3 regions of the Paenibacillus sp. FSL E2-0177 genome follow, and region 2 is predicted to be linked to each of the others. Evidence: predicted binding sites of a transcription regulator. Region 2 holds the regulator's gene; each other region holds the start of a gene.

Region 1 (4,947 bases), 310 kb from region 2:
ACTTCATGATTACTTCTTCGTTGTTGGAGTGGATAGCCGAACTATGGCCCATACCACCAAATTCAACAACTTGTGCTGCGCGTTCAATACCTTGATCTGCGTTTTTAACTTTGTAGCAAGCAAGCACAGGACTCAATTTTTCAGCGGACAATGGATATTTAGTGCCTACACCTTCAAGTTCTGCTACCAGAATCTTAGTGCCGGCAGGAACTTGAATGCCGCACATTTCAGCAATTTTCACTGCGGATTGTCCAACGATTGCTGGATTAACCGCACATTTATCAACGTTCATAGCGCCGCTAGTAAGTTTGGCAGCTTCTTCTTTGTTAACAAAGTAGCAGCCATTAGCGATCATTTTCTTTTTCACTTGATCGAAGATTGGTTCTTCGATAATAACAGCTTGCTCGGAAGCACAGATCATACCATTATCAAATGTTTTGGAAAGAATGATGTCCGTTACGGCTTGATCGATATCCGCGCTCTTTTCGATGAATGCAGGTACGTTACCAGGACCTACGCCAAGAGCTGGTTTACCACAGCTATAAGCTGCTTTTACCATTGCAGAACCGCCTGTTGCGAGAATAAGTGCAACGTCAGGGTTGTTCATCAAAGCGTTTGTTTTGTCCATCGTTGGCATTTCAATCCATTGGATACAGTTCTCAGGTGCGCCAGCTTTTACAGCCGCATCATGAAGAATTCTAGCAGCTGCTGCACTACACTCTTGCGCAGATGGGTGGAAACCGAATATAATAGGGTTCCGTGTCTTAATCGAAATCAACGCTTTAAACATCGTGGTGGATGTAGGGTTGGTTACCGGTGTGATACCCATTACAATTCCGACGGGCTCAGCAATTTTTTGGAAGCTTTCATAAGCATTGTCTTCAATAACGCCTACTGTTTTATCGTATTTAATTCCGTGCCAGATATATTCTGTCGAGAAGATGTTTTTAGTAATTTTGTCTTCGTAAACCCCGCGGCCAGTTTCTTCTACAGCCAATTTAGCGAGGTACATATGTTTGTCGAGTCCAGCCAACGCCATTGCATGAACGATTGTGTCAACTTGCTCTTGATCCAGCGCCATGAATGCCTCATGTGCTTTTTTCGCTTTATCCACCAAAGTCTGAATATACTCTTCAGCGGTAGTTTGTTTAACTTGGGCGGCGACTTCGTTCTTAACTGCCATCTCCCTCGTCCTCCTGTCAATTTTTAGGTTGTTTTTCTCTACACATTTATCTTATCACATCATTTCCACCTTGTATAGTGAAATCTTTCACAAAGTATAAAGTTTTTTTGATTTGTTTTCAAAGCGCTTTCATTCGATCATATTATAGGTTTTTTACCATTATTTATGCTGTATTATCCCTTAAATCTAAAGTTTATGTTTAAAAAGACAAGAACCGATACCCATTTTCTACCTTTCCGCTCGCAAAAATATTTTAAAAATGCAAATCTAATTTTGTTGACACTCTATTTTTCTCATGACCCTCTAAAAAATAGTCGGAAGCCATCCGTCGTGTTGATTTATAAAAATATCAATAATATAAACATAAAAAAACCGACTCCTAAAGGAGCCGGTTCTGTTCTTCCTTGCCTATTCTACTTTAATTGTATCGAAGAATTTCTCTTGCACTGTTTTGGCAGCAGCTTCAAGCTGTGTCTTGGAATCTGTTCCTTTTTTGGAGAACAGCTCTTGTATTACATTGGACATGGTTGCATAGTAGTCCTGTGTATTGTATTGCGCTTCCGGTTTACCGTCCAGCAAGCCTAAAATATCAGGGCTGTATTGATATACATTTGTATATTTATCATACACAGCTTTTGTTTTCTTGCCGAAATCAGAATCTGCAGAATAGTAATCTAAGAGCGGCGGAATAAAGTATTTGCCATCCGTTGTACGTTGTTGCAGAACCGCATCCAGTGCTTCTAGACCTTTATCGGAGAAGTAATCAAATGTAATATAACGGAATGCCATTTCTTGCTCGTCTGGTGTTGCATTTGGATTGATTACAAGGTAGTCACCACCAAGTACCCCAGTGTGTTTTCCGCCTTTTTCCATCGCAGGCATTGGATACGTAAGTACATCTTCTGGTTTCAGACCGCCTTGATTCAACGCTTGCTCAATAACACCGTCAGATCCAGCCATTACCATTGCTGTACGACTTTGTTGGAATGCGCCTACAGCATCACCCCAGCCCAGTGCCCAATCCTGAGGAATCGCGTTTGCTTCCCATCTAAGTTTCTTGTAGAAATCCAGCGCTTTAATCCCAGCCTCAGAATTAAAAGTAGCTACAACCTTACCGCCTTCAATCTTCTGAATTTCACCGCCAGCTTCGAACAGGAAGTTGGTCCAGTTCCAGCCTGCTTCATTCCCTTTACCCATTGGAGCAATACCGGAAATCCCTTTTTTGGTATCAGCTACGCCTTTCGCGGTATTCAGCATATCATCCCAAGTCCAATCCATAGATGGAACAGCAACGCCTTTTTCATCCAGCATTTTTTTGTTGATCATTGTGGTTGTTACATAACCCTTTTGAGTTACGCCGAATACTTTTCCGTCAATGATAAATTGGTTTTGGAGAACCGGGTTAATTTGATCCTTAAATTCGTATTTATTCCACAGATCCGTAATGTCAGCTACCCAGCCTTTTTCAACTAGGAATTTTGCTTCTGTAGCGTAAGTGTTAAAGAAGGTTGGAGCTTCATTCGCTGCCATTTTGATGCCGATTTCACTTACATTGTACTGCCAATCGTCTTTGACGATTTCAACATTCGGATACTCCTCTTGGAAACGTTTGATCTTGTCATCTTCCTGTGCTCTAACTTCGGTTAGGTCAGGGGTTGGATAGTGAATTTTGATGGTCACTTTTCTTTGTGTGATATCATCAGTTGGCGCTGCTGTAGCACTGCCAGCATTATCTGTTGCAGCATTCGTTGGCGCAGTAGTCGCTTCCCCTTCCTTGTTTCCTGTTGTGTTTCCGTTATTGTTGTTACCGCCGCATGCGGTTAACAATGATCCGGCCACAAGGAGGCTTAGTAGCACGCTAGAGTACTTACGCATTGAAACTCCCCTTTTCAATTCATAGTTATCTTACATATCGATCATAAAAGAGAAATCGTTTACAAACGAGGTGCATTTATATTCCTTTCATGTGCATGTTTACGATCCGTGACTAAATTAGTCGATCCGCGCTTATCCCTTAACTGCTGATAATGCGACGCCACGCATAATGAACTTTTGGAAGATCAGGAAGACAAGGATCGGCGGCAACGATACGATAAATAGGATAGCGAATTTAATATTCGTATTAAGTGCCTTTACATTAATAACGTATTTATAGATTGCTGTCGCGAGCGTATATTTCTCTTCACTGTGCATAACCAGAGATGGCCAGAACCAGTCATTCCATGCAGTAGAAAAGATAAAGATCGCCAGCGTAGCAAATATCGGAACCGACAATGGCACTGCAATGGAGAAAAAGCTTCTCGGCTCAGAGGAGCCGTCAATCCGCGCGGCTTCAAAAATTTCAGGATGTATCCCATCAAAAAAGTTCTTTAAGAGTAGAAAATAGAATGTATTCGCACCCGCCGGCAGCCAAAAGGCAGCGTACTGATTCAGTAATCCAAGCTCTTTTAGATTGACAAAGTTGGGAATCATGTAGCTGGTCGCCGGAATAAACAATGTCATCAGGAAAAAGAAATAAATTGCCTTTCTGTAAGGAACATTCATACGAGAAATGCTGAAAGCAGACATTCCCAATACGACTAGTGTCACGACCATATTCCCCACAAAAATATAAATAGTGTTCTTAAGGAACATCAGCAGATCAATGTAGTTCATCGCTTCTTTAAGGTTGCTGAAGTGCCATTCCTGCGGGAAAAAATGCGGTGGGAATGAGTTCACCTCTTGATTCGATTTCAGTCCGTTAAATAACGTCATACAGATCGGATACAGCATGCTAAACACCATAATCAAAATAACCACGCACATCAAGCCATAAACGATCTTATTGCTTGTTTTTTTCAAATCATGTTCTGAGAGAATCCCTCTATCTGCGCTCTTCATCTTAGTTGTCCTCCTTGTTAAGCTTGAACTGTAAAATGCCCAAACCACCTAGGACTATGAACATTAGCATGCCAAGCGCAGTCGCTGTTCCATAATCGAGTCGCGTAAAAGCATATTTTACGATCAGCAGCGCATAGGTAAGCGTAGTATTATTCGGTCCACCATCAAGCAGCGCCATTTGTGACTGATACCCTTGTGAAGTCCCGATAATCTGTAATATAAACATCAAAATGATCAAATTACGTAGCGAAGGCAATGTGATGTACTTTATACGTGCCCACACACCCGCCCCATCAATCTCAGCTGCTTCATACCAATCCCGCGGAATGCTGAGTACAGCAGCCAAGTATATTAACATCCCTGATCCAAACTGCTGCCACGTCTCCATAAAAACAAGGGAAATCATCGACCACCTTGTATCTGTCAGGAAGGCAACCTGGTCCACACCAAGCGAGCTTAATACTGCATTGATTGGGCCCACAGGATCATAAAGCCATCTCCAGAGTCCATATAGCACCACACCAGGCATTACAAAAGGTAGGTAAGCCGCTACCCGTACAAAGCCCCCGAACCTTCTCAGCTCCGAGATCATAATAGCAAAAGCAATCGGAACCCAGAACCCGATAATAAGACATAGAAGCATGTAATACCCTGTATTTTTTAACGCGGTCAAAACATCCGGATCACTAAGGGCTCTAGCATAGTTCTCAAAACCAACAAAGCTATTCCCTTTTACAAAATCAACATGGTAGAAGCTGTACAACAAGCCTTTAAAAATTGGCACCCACAAGAACATTACAAAAATAATCACAGCAGGTACGAGGAACATATATCCCCAAAAGTTTTTCTTCCAGCGGTTTTGCTTGTAAGGTGTACCCTTCAGC
Region 2 (4,947 bases):
TCAGGCAGTGAAGAGGCTTCAGAATGGAGCGGAGTCATCGATCGGATCTACCCGGATCTGCTTACCGTCAAAGAAACCTGGGATGCACTCAGCGACAAGCTGTTCAGCCTATTGCCGGAACGCAGTGATGCAGGGGCAGGAGAAGCGGGACAACTGGTTATGCGGTTGCTTCCCGCCCGTAAGCCGAAGGATTGGGATGAATTGGTTGCGCTAGAGAACACTATGAATCTGACGTTAAGCGACATCATCCGTAAGGGTGATAAAATGCTTAACGAGATGCGTGACCAGGAAAGCCAATCCTCAGCAGACAGCCTTGTTACTGATATTAGCGGTTTATTTAAAGATTTGGCTTCCATACGTGAGCAAGTAAGATTCTTTATGGGGCTGAATGACGATAATGTAGTATATTGGCTGGAGGCAAATGGAAATTACCGCAGCAAATCACTACAGCTGTATGCCGTCCCTGTGGATGTTAGCAGCCAGCTTAAAGAGTTGTTCTTCGATAAGAAAAAAAGCATCGTGCTTACCTCGGCGACGCTATCTGTAGATAAATCTTTTCAATTTATGATTGATAATCTCGGACTTAACGAAGCTGTAGAAGAGGGACGTCTAATGACCTCACTCCTTCCATCTCCCTTTAAGTATCGCGAGCAGGCACTGCTAGTTATACCGCGTGATTTTCCTAGTGTGAAGGGGAGTGTGGGCGATGCTCGATTTGTCGATACACTCGTACAGTCATTATCGGAAGCTGCTAAAACAACACGTGGGCGGATGCTGGTTCTGTTTACTTCTTATAAAATGCTGCGTCAGGTATATGATCCGCTTAAAGAGGCTTTGGCCTCACAAGAGATTACGGTGCTTGGTCAAGGCGTGGAAGGTGGCAGCCGGAGCAAGCTGATCCGCCGCTTTCAGGACAGTGCAGCATCCGTATTGCTGGGGACGAGCAGCTTCTGGGAAGGTGTAGATATTCCAGGTGAAGCACTGACTTGCCTGGCCATCGTGAGACTTCCGTTTCAACCACCGAATCACCCGTTGGCGGAAGCGAAGTCGGAGTTATTGCAGGCCCAGAAGAAGAATCCGTTCATGAAATTATCTGTTCCTCAAGCGGTTATTCGTTTTAAGCAGGGATTCGGAAGACTGGTTCGCACGGCGCAGGATCGCGGAATAGTTATTGTTTATGATACAAGGGTTATTGAATCTCATTACGGGAAGTATTTCCTTTATTCATTGCCTGGTCCCAAAATGGAGCATATGCTTACTGATCAAATGGTCCCTCGCATAGCGGAATGGCTAGAGGATGGCGGCGCTTCTTAAAACGCTCGTCTTCAGTTTAGCTCCTCCTTATCCTTAAGGGCGGTGTGTTACAGTACCGTCCTTAATAAGGAGAGGTAGACGTTTGAATATGGATTTTCACAAGAACATTACTATTTTTAGGAGGAAAAATATGAAATCGGATAAAATATCAGAAGCCGTTGTTCGCAGACTGCCTGTGTACTTGCGTTTTTTGAATGATCTCCAGAATCGCGAAATATTAACAGTTTCCTCTCAGGAACTTGGACAAAAGCTTGATCTTAATCCCGCACAGATTCGTAAGGATTTAGCATATTTTGGTGACTTCGGCAGAAAAGGTATCGGCTATGATGTAACGTATCTTATTGAGAAAATCCGTCATATCCTGAAGCTGGATCAACAGCTTAATGTAGCTTTAGTTGGAGCAGGTAATCTCGGACATGCCTTGTCTAATTACAATGCATATCTCAAAGATACTATGAAAATCACGGCTATATTTGATTCGTACGCTCCTAAGGTTGGACGTAAGATCAACTCCCTTACTGTGCAACCGATGGATGAACTAGGCAGCACAATTCGTGAGCAAGGTATTCGCATTGCCATTATTACCGTACCTGATTCAGAAGCTCAAAATGTAGCAGATATTCTCATTTCTTCTGGGATTGAAGCGATTTTGAACTTTGCCCCTGTGATTCTGAAGACACCACCGAATATCCGGGTGCATGCAGCTGATTTTACAACTGATCTGCAAAGTCTTGCTTATTACTTGCGGGATGGAAAGGAAGAAAGCGAACATGAACAACAATAAAACGATAATTAAGGGCGGGTATTTTCTGACTCCGGGAACGGATGAGCCGGTTCTGAGTGGATATATGACTATTGAAGATGATTTAATCACTTACATAGGAAAAGAAGAGCCTCAGATGGAAGCTGGAGTGCAAGTGGTTGATGGCAGCCGTCTGCTGTTCATGCCTGGACTTGTAAACACACATGGTCATGCGGCGATGTCTTTGCTGCGTGGATATGGAGATGATTTAGCGCTACAAGTGTGGCTTCAGGAGAAGATGTGGCCGATGGAGGAAAAGTTCACCGGTGATGATGTATACTGGGGAACCTCCTTATCTGTATTGGAAATGCTGAAGGGTGGAACTACGACCTTCCTCGATATGTATGATCATATGGACCGAGTAGCCGAGGTAGCTGAGTTATCAGGTATCCGTTCCGTATTGATGCGTGGTGTGATCGGCTTATGTCCAGAGGATGTACAGAATCACAAGCTTGCGGAAGCGATTTCTTTTGCCCGTAACTGGCATGGAAAGGCTGAAGGTAGAATTACTACTATGATCTCGCCGCACGCCCCTTATACTTGCCCTCCGGACTTCCTGGTTAAGTTCGTGCAGGCAGCGCATGATCTGGATTTACCGATGCATACGCATATGTCCGAAACGAAACGTGAAGTGGAACAAAATGTGGCGGATTACGGGTTGCGTCCTGTAGCTCACTTAGAGAAGCTTGGAATGTTCACACGTCCCTCGATAGTTGCACATGGTGTTCATTTAAATGATGAAGAGATTGAGATCTTGGCTCGCCATAATGTGGGTGTATCTCATAATCCGGGCAGTAATTTGAAGCTGGCTAGCGGAGTGGCTCGGGTTACTGATCTTCTAAAAGCTGGTGTGAAGGTGTCTCTTGGCACGGATGGCGCGGCAAGCAACAATAACTTGGATATGTTTGAAGAGATGCGGCTTGCAGCTCTCATTCATAAGGGTGTCAGCGGTGATCCAACGGCTGTTCCAGCTCCAGAGGCTCTGCGTATGGCTACAGAATATGGCGCGCAGTCCATCTTTTTAAATAATGTAGGCAGACTTGCTGTAGGGATGAAAGCAGATTTCATTGCTATTGATATCGATCAGCCACATTTGCTGCCACACACAGATCTGTTGTCTCATGCAGTTTACTCTGCTAGCGCTAAGGATGTTGAGCATGTGTGGGTGAATGGTAAACAGGTCATCAAGCATGGACAATGCTTAACCCTGGATGAGGAAGCTATCCGGCGTAAAGCGCAAGAAGCCTTCGAAGGTTTATTGAAGCGTTAAGTCTGGAGAATAACGAATAAATAATAGGCTGCGACTTTTTGCTTTTAGCAAAAGTTGCGGCCTTTTGTGTATTTTTAAGGCTGGGAAAGCTAGAAAATTATGAAATTTTGGATAAACGCGCGGGTGTGTTATATAATCAAAAAAGATATATTACTAGAAAGGGAGCTGTACCTTGAAGAAAAGGAAAAAATGGATCCTCCTGGGGTCAGTTCTGATTCTGCTCCTGGGGTTTGGACTTATCCAGTTCTATGCCTATATTATGAAAGATCAATGGAACGAGCGTGATATCGCTAAGGATGTTGCCAAAACCAGAGCGGGTCTAACAGAGGTAACCAAAGCACAAAAATCGGTTTGGGATGAAAATGCAGTGTACTGGGTATTAACTGGGAAAAATGAAGCCGGGACTGCTCTTATGGTCTGGGTCCGCTTTACGGTAGATGGAAAATTTGCTGAAGGCGACGACGCAGTGTTTGCTGAGGAACTAAGTAAAGGAACCTCGGAAGCCCAAATACGCGGCATTATCAAAGCTGATCTTCCGGACATAACGATTGAACGCTTGCTGCCGGGAGTATATAACGGAGAGTATGCTTGGCAGCTTTTTTATAATCAGAGCGGTCGGTATTATTATCAATTTTATCGCTTTTCGGATGGGTCCCGAATGGGCGAAGGTTACAGTTTACCTAAAAGTTAAGCTGAACATAAGGAAATTAAGGGTGGCATAGTAAACAAGCGAACTTATTATAAGTTCGCTTGTTTACATTTATTTGATGTACAAAAGTGATATACTAAGTGATATACTGAATGGGTAGTTATCACCGAATATTCTCTTAAATTCACATACGAAAATAGGCCGATTGATTAAAAATCAAGGCCAGTTTTGTCGAAAGTGAGGAATTTATTTGGTATTGATGGAAATATTTAAAAAATTAAATTTTAAATATATTCACATTTATTTTGAAATTAGTATATACACCTGTGATATACTACTACTTGTAATTAGAACAGCAATAAGAGACTTCAGTCTCTCTGATGAGCTCTCAAGTAGCTATAAATTATTATAATGAGCTTTATATTTTGTCATCTTTGAGAGGAGGACGTTTCTTGAAATTACGTCTTGTACCTGTGCTGATAACGTCTCTACTGTCGGCTACTCTATTGTTTGGTGGCTTCTTTTTGTATCGTCAGTTTGCAATGCAGGAACCACTTCAGAAGATTGTATCTCAATATGAGGGCGTCAATAATTCTCATATCAGTATTAACCGCAATGAGGTCACTTTGAAACTTGATCTCCAGCCAGGCACGAAATTACGTGAACTGGTTCAGTACGTCTCCCAAGAAGGAAAATCGATGATTGATGGACGTACACTAAAACTTGATGTAGAACAGAACTCCAGTGAACTGCTGGATGAATACTGGGATAAAGCGATGTTCTCTGTAGCCGAAGCTATGGAGAGCCGTAAATATACACTTATACCCACAGAACTTGATGGACTCAAAGCGCAATATCCACAATATAAAAATGTGATAGCCTCAACAGAAATTGATGACAATAATGTCTATG
Region 3 (4,947 bases), 2.3 Mb from region 2:
TGCGTTTATATTTATGGCAGATTTGGTTAAAGCCATTACAGTACCTGTTGAGATGGATTTCATGGCAGTGTCCAGCTATGGAGCATCCACCAAGTCCTCTGGAGTAGTCAAAATTATTAAGGATTTGGATGTATCGGTAGAAGGCCGCGATATCTTGATCGTTGAAGATATTATTGACAGTGGTCTTACACTCAGCTATTTAATTGAGTTGCTCCGCAACCGGAATGCTGCTACTATCTCTGTGGTTACCTTGTTTGATAAACCATCAGGCCGCACTGTTAATCTTGAAGCCAGCTACACAGGCTTCGTGTTACCTGACGAATTTGTAGTAGGCTACGGATTGGATTATGCCGAGCGGTATCGGAACCTCCCATATGTTGGAGTACTGAAACCTGAGATTTATTCCAATTGAACTAAGGACTGCCTCGATCATACGGATCGGATACCCACAACTTCCTTTATTTGAGGTGTCCCAAGAGGCTATGGTACAATAACTTGAGTGTTGTGAGAGGAGGTAGGGGATGAATCGGTTCATCCGGAATTCTGGTTTTTATTTGATTTTATTTTTAGTCGTGGTGGGTATTGTCCAGTTTGTGAGCAATGGAAATGAAGCCGCCGATTTCCCTAGATACGACGAGTTACGGCAGGAGATCAAGAACAACAATGTGAAGGATTTGACGGTTCAGTTTGAGGGTAATGCCTTTCTGGTCACAGGTGAGTATAGAGAGCTGCCTGCCGATACTAAATCGAAAAGCTTCTCCACATATATTCCTCCTACAGATGCCGCTATCAATGAACTGATTCAAGCCAGTGATGTTAATGGGATTGAATTAACTCAGAAGAAAATGGAAGGTACCAGCATTTGGCTGACATTCCTTTCTTCAATTATCCCACTGGTAATTATGTTCATCTTGTTCTTCTTCCTGTTTAACCAGGCGCAAGGTGGCGGCGGTAAAGTCATGAATTTCGGCAAGAGCAAGGCTCGGTTATATAATGAAGAGAAGAAGAAAATCAGCTTTGAGGATGTAGCAGGGGCGGACGAAGAGAAGCAAGAGCTTGTCGAAGTCGTTGAGTTCCTAAAAGATCCACGCAAATTTGCAGCTGTCGGCGCACGTATTCCTAAGGGCGTATTGCTTGTAGGTCCTCCGGGAACAGGTAAAACATTGCTTGCCCGTGCGGTAGCAGGTGAAGCTGGCGTTCCTTTCTTTAGTATTTCCGGTTCTGACTTTGTGGAAATGTTCGTGGGTGTCGGTGCTTCTCGGGTACGTGATTTGTTCGAGAATGCTAAGAAGAATGCTCCATGTATTATCTTCATTGATGAAATTGATGCTGTGGGTCGTCAGCGTGGCGCCGGTCTTGGTGGCGGACATGACGAGCGTGAACAGACGCTTAACCAATTGCTGGTTGAGATGGATGGATTCGGTGGTAACGAAGGCATTATTATTGTAGCGGCGACTAACCGCGCTGATATACTTGATCCGGCATTGCTTCGTCCAGGACGTTTTGACCGTCAAATTACGGTTGACCGTCCTGATGTGAAAGGCCGTGAAGCTGTACTTAAGGTTCACGCTCGTAACAAACCGCTTACGAAAGATGTAAGACTGGATGTTGTTGCTAAACGCACAACCGGATTCACAGGTGCTGATCTGGAGAATCTGCTGAATGAGGCAGCTTTGCTAGCTGCACGTCGTAACCGTAAAGATATTTCCATGATTGAAGTGGATGAAGCTATTGACCGTGTTATCGTAGGTACTGAGAAACGCAGCCGTGTGATCAGTGACCGCGAGAAACGTATTGTAGCTTATCATGAAGCAGGCCATACTATTGCAGGTTACTTCCTTGAGCACGCCGATATGGTGCATAAAGTTACTATTATCCCACGCGGACGTGCAGGCGGATATGTTATTATGCTTCCGAAGGAAGATCGGATGATCGTTACCAAGCAGGAGCTTTTGGATAAGGTTACTGGATTACTTGGTGGACGTGTTGCTGAAGAATTGTTTATTGGTGAGATCGGTACGGGTGCATACAGTGACTTCCAACAGGCTACGCGCATCGTGCGTGCCATGATTATGGAGTACGGTATGAGCGATAAGCTTGGACCTATGCAGTTCGGATCTTCTCAAGGTCAAGTATTCTTGGGTCGTGATATTGGGCATGAACAGAATTACAGTGACTCCATTGCTTATGAGATTGATCAGGAAATGCAGAACTTTATTACTTCGAGTTACGAACGTTGTAAAGATCTGTTGATCAAACACTCCAAAGAAATGCACTTGATTGCCAATACATTACTTGAGAAAGAAACACTTGAGCTTGATCAGATCACACAACTGATTGAACAAGGATTCCTTTCCGAGGATGGTAAACCAGAGGGTGGCGAAGGTGTTGCCCATGAAGTTGGCGAGCCTGTCATCGACAATATCGGTGATGTGCGAGTTCGCATTCAAGGCAAGCCTGAGGATGAACAGTCCACACTTCCTGACCTGTCGAAGGATATCCCGAATAACCCTGATTCTGAGGGTAATGACGGTTCCGGTGATGACAACAAAGGTGGGGGCACTAGCCTTACCTAATTGGGTCCACCATTCATATGATGTAAATTTATCCGGAGAACGTAACTGTTCTCCGGATTTTTTATTTTAATTTTTAAGGGATTCTATGCCTTAAAGCCTGTCCAGTTACATTGACAGAGGCTGGAACGTTGTGTACATTAGTGATTAATATTACTTACTATTTATATCAGCATGTTCATTTTTTCACCATGATGGCGCATGCCATTTGATAACATCATGTCGGCGAAAAGCCGCGAGGATTTAAGGGGGAGAACAATCGGTGGAAGCTCTGGCGCTTGAGCGCAAGCAGGAACAGAATCGAGAACTTCGTATACGTCTTGAACAGCTTAAAAAGGAACGAAACGCAATCATTTTAGCTCATTATTATCAACGTGATGAAATTCAGGAGGTTGCCGATTTCCGGGGCGACTCTTTTTTACTCGCTCAGAAGGCTGCAGAGACAGATGCAGAAGTTATTGTATTCTGCGGTGTTCATTTCATGGGGGAAAGTGCAAAAATTCTAGCCCCGAACAAAACCGTCCTTATTCCTGATGAACGTGCAGGCTGTCCAATGGCAGATATGGTCAATGTAGACGGTTTGCGTAAGCTAAAAGCTCAACATCCAAATGCTAAAGTAGTCACTTATATCAACTCGTCCGCCGAGATTAAAGCAGAAACCGATATTTGTTGTACCTCTGCTAATGCTGTGAAAGTAATCGAATCCCTTGACGCCGAAGAGATTATTTGGGTCCCAGATAAGAATCTTGGTCAATATGTACAAGATCAGACGGGCAAGAAGCTGATTATTTGGGAAGGCTATTGCAACACTCACGACATGTTGACCGTCAAAGATGTAGTAGAAATGAGAGCAAAATATCCAGATGCGGAATTTGTAGTTCATCCAGAGTGTCGTCCTGAAGTAGTCGCCATGGGTGACTATGTAGGCAGCACTACATCAATTCTGGAGTATTGCCGGAAATCGGATCGTAAGCAATTTATCGTTGGAACGGAAGATGGTACCGGATATCAGCTTCGTAAGGATAGTCCAGATAAAGAATTCCATTTTGCTACCAAATTTCTTGTTTGTCCTAATATGAAAGTTAATAATCTAAAAAAACTGGTGAAATGCCTGGAGACGATGAAGCCACAAATCTATGTACCGCCTGCTGTCGCCGACAAAGCCAGAACATCCCTAGAGCGCATGCTACAAGTCCGGTAGCATGCGCTACTCTTTCGTTGAAACAGGTGAAAAGCGGTCATGATTCCACAATATTTGGTTGATTTTGATCTTCGGGATATTCCTACGGTAAAGACAGATTGTATTGTTATTGGTTCAGGGATTGCCGGGTTATTCACAGCTATTAAAGCCAGTGAAGATCGGCGTGTCATAATGATCACAAAGAAATCAGTAATGGAAAGTAATACTCGCTATGCACAGGGGGGGATCGCAGCTGTTATAGCTGAGGATGATTCCCCTGCTTACCACCGGCAGGATACCTTAATGGCCGGAGCAGGTCTTTGCTCCTCAACAGCTGTCGATGCACTTGTTAATGAAGGGCCGGAAGGCGTTCATGAGTTAATTCGCTTAGGAACTCTGTTTGATAAGGAAGATGGGGTACTGGCTTTGACTCAGGAAGGTGCGCACAGCCATCGCCGTATTTTACATGCTAATGGGGATGCTACAGGTTATGAGATTGTTCGTGCATTGGCGGAACAGGTAGCCGAACATGAGAATATTGAGGTCTGGGATGATCATTATGTTATCGATCTCATCACTGAAGGTGGAGAATGTGTAGGCGCATTATTGCAACGGCCCGGTGGTGGAAGGTTGTTCCTGCAAGGGGATGCGACCATTCTGTGCTCTGGTGGAGCAGGACAATTATATCGATACACTACCAACCCAGAAGTAGCTACAGGAGATGGAGTAGCAATCGCCTATCGCGCTGGGGCTCATATACGAGATATGGAATTTATTCAATTTCATCCTACAGCACTTAGTTACCCGGGAGCTCCTAGATTTTTAATCTCCGAAGCTGTGCGTGGGGAAGGAGCAGTCTTGCGCAATATTAATGGAGAACGGTTCATGGAACGTTATCATGACCTGCTTGAGCTGGCTCCGCGGGATATTGTAGCACGAGCTATTGTAAGTGAAATGGAACATACTAAATCAACGTTCGTTTATTTGGATATTACACATGAATCTCCAGAGATGGTGAAGCATCGGTTTCCCACAATATATGAGACATGTATGGGCTATGGACTGGATATTACAAGTGATTGGATTCCAGTGGCTCCCGCTGCGCATTATATGATGGGGGGGATTAAGACCGATCTGAATGGAGAGAGCACCATCCCACGTCTGTTTGCTTGCGGAGAGGTTTCCTCCACAGGC

Evidence for each region. Region 2 encodes Rex, which represses fermentation and respiration genes when NADH is low (regulators of the CRP and FNR family bind a similar motif). Its sites were predicted from a motif close to TTGTGAAATATTTCACAA; they were not measured.
Region 1: adhE (bifunctional acetaldehyde-CoA/alcohol dehydrogenase) is a predicted target of Rex. The motif match lies at 1,259-1,276, and genes of this name have one in related genera.
Region 3: nadA (quinolinate synthase NadA) is a predicted target of Rex. The motif match lies at 2,748-2,765, and genes of this name have one in related genera.

What each region holds. Positions count from the first base shown of each region.
Region 1 covers NZ_CP150307.1:5,021,116-5,026,062, forward strand. Annotated here, with positions in the region: gene adhE (bifunctional acetaldehyde-CoA/alcohol dehydrogenase) at 1-1,183, opposite strand, end outside; gene MHI25_RS22535 (extracellular solute-binding protein) at 1,592-3,058, opposite strand; gene MHI25_RS22540 (carbohydrate ABC transporter permease) at 3,191-4,063, opposite strand; gene MHI25_RS22545 (sugar ABC transporter permease) at 4,065-4,947, opposite strand, start outside.
Region 2 covers NZ_CP150307.1:4,714,094-4,719,040, reverse strand. Annotated here, with positions in the region: gene dinG (ATP-dependent DNA helicase DinG) at 1-1,314, shown strand, start outside; gene MHI25_RS21040 (redox-sensing transcriptional repressor Rex) at 1,445-2,098, shown strand; gene MHI25_RS21035 (amidohydrolase) at 2,085-3,386, shown strand; gene MHI25_RS21030 (DUF5590 domain-containing protein) at 3,559-4,077, shown strand; gene MHI25_RS21025 (hypothetical protein) at 4,488-4,947, shown strand, end outside.
Region 3 covers NZ_CP150307.1:72,077-77,023, forward strand. Annotated here, with positions in the region: gene hpt (hypoxanthine phosphoribosyltransferase) at 1-412, shown strand, start outside; gene ftsH (ATP-dependent zinc metalloprotease FtsH) at 522-2,576, shown strand; gene nadA (quinolinate synthase NadA) at 2,836-3,774, shown strand; gene nadB (L-aspartate oxidase) at 3,814-4,947, shown strand, end outside.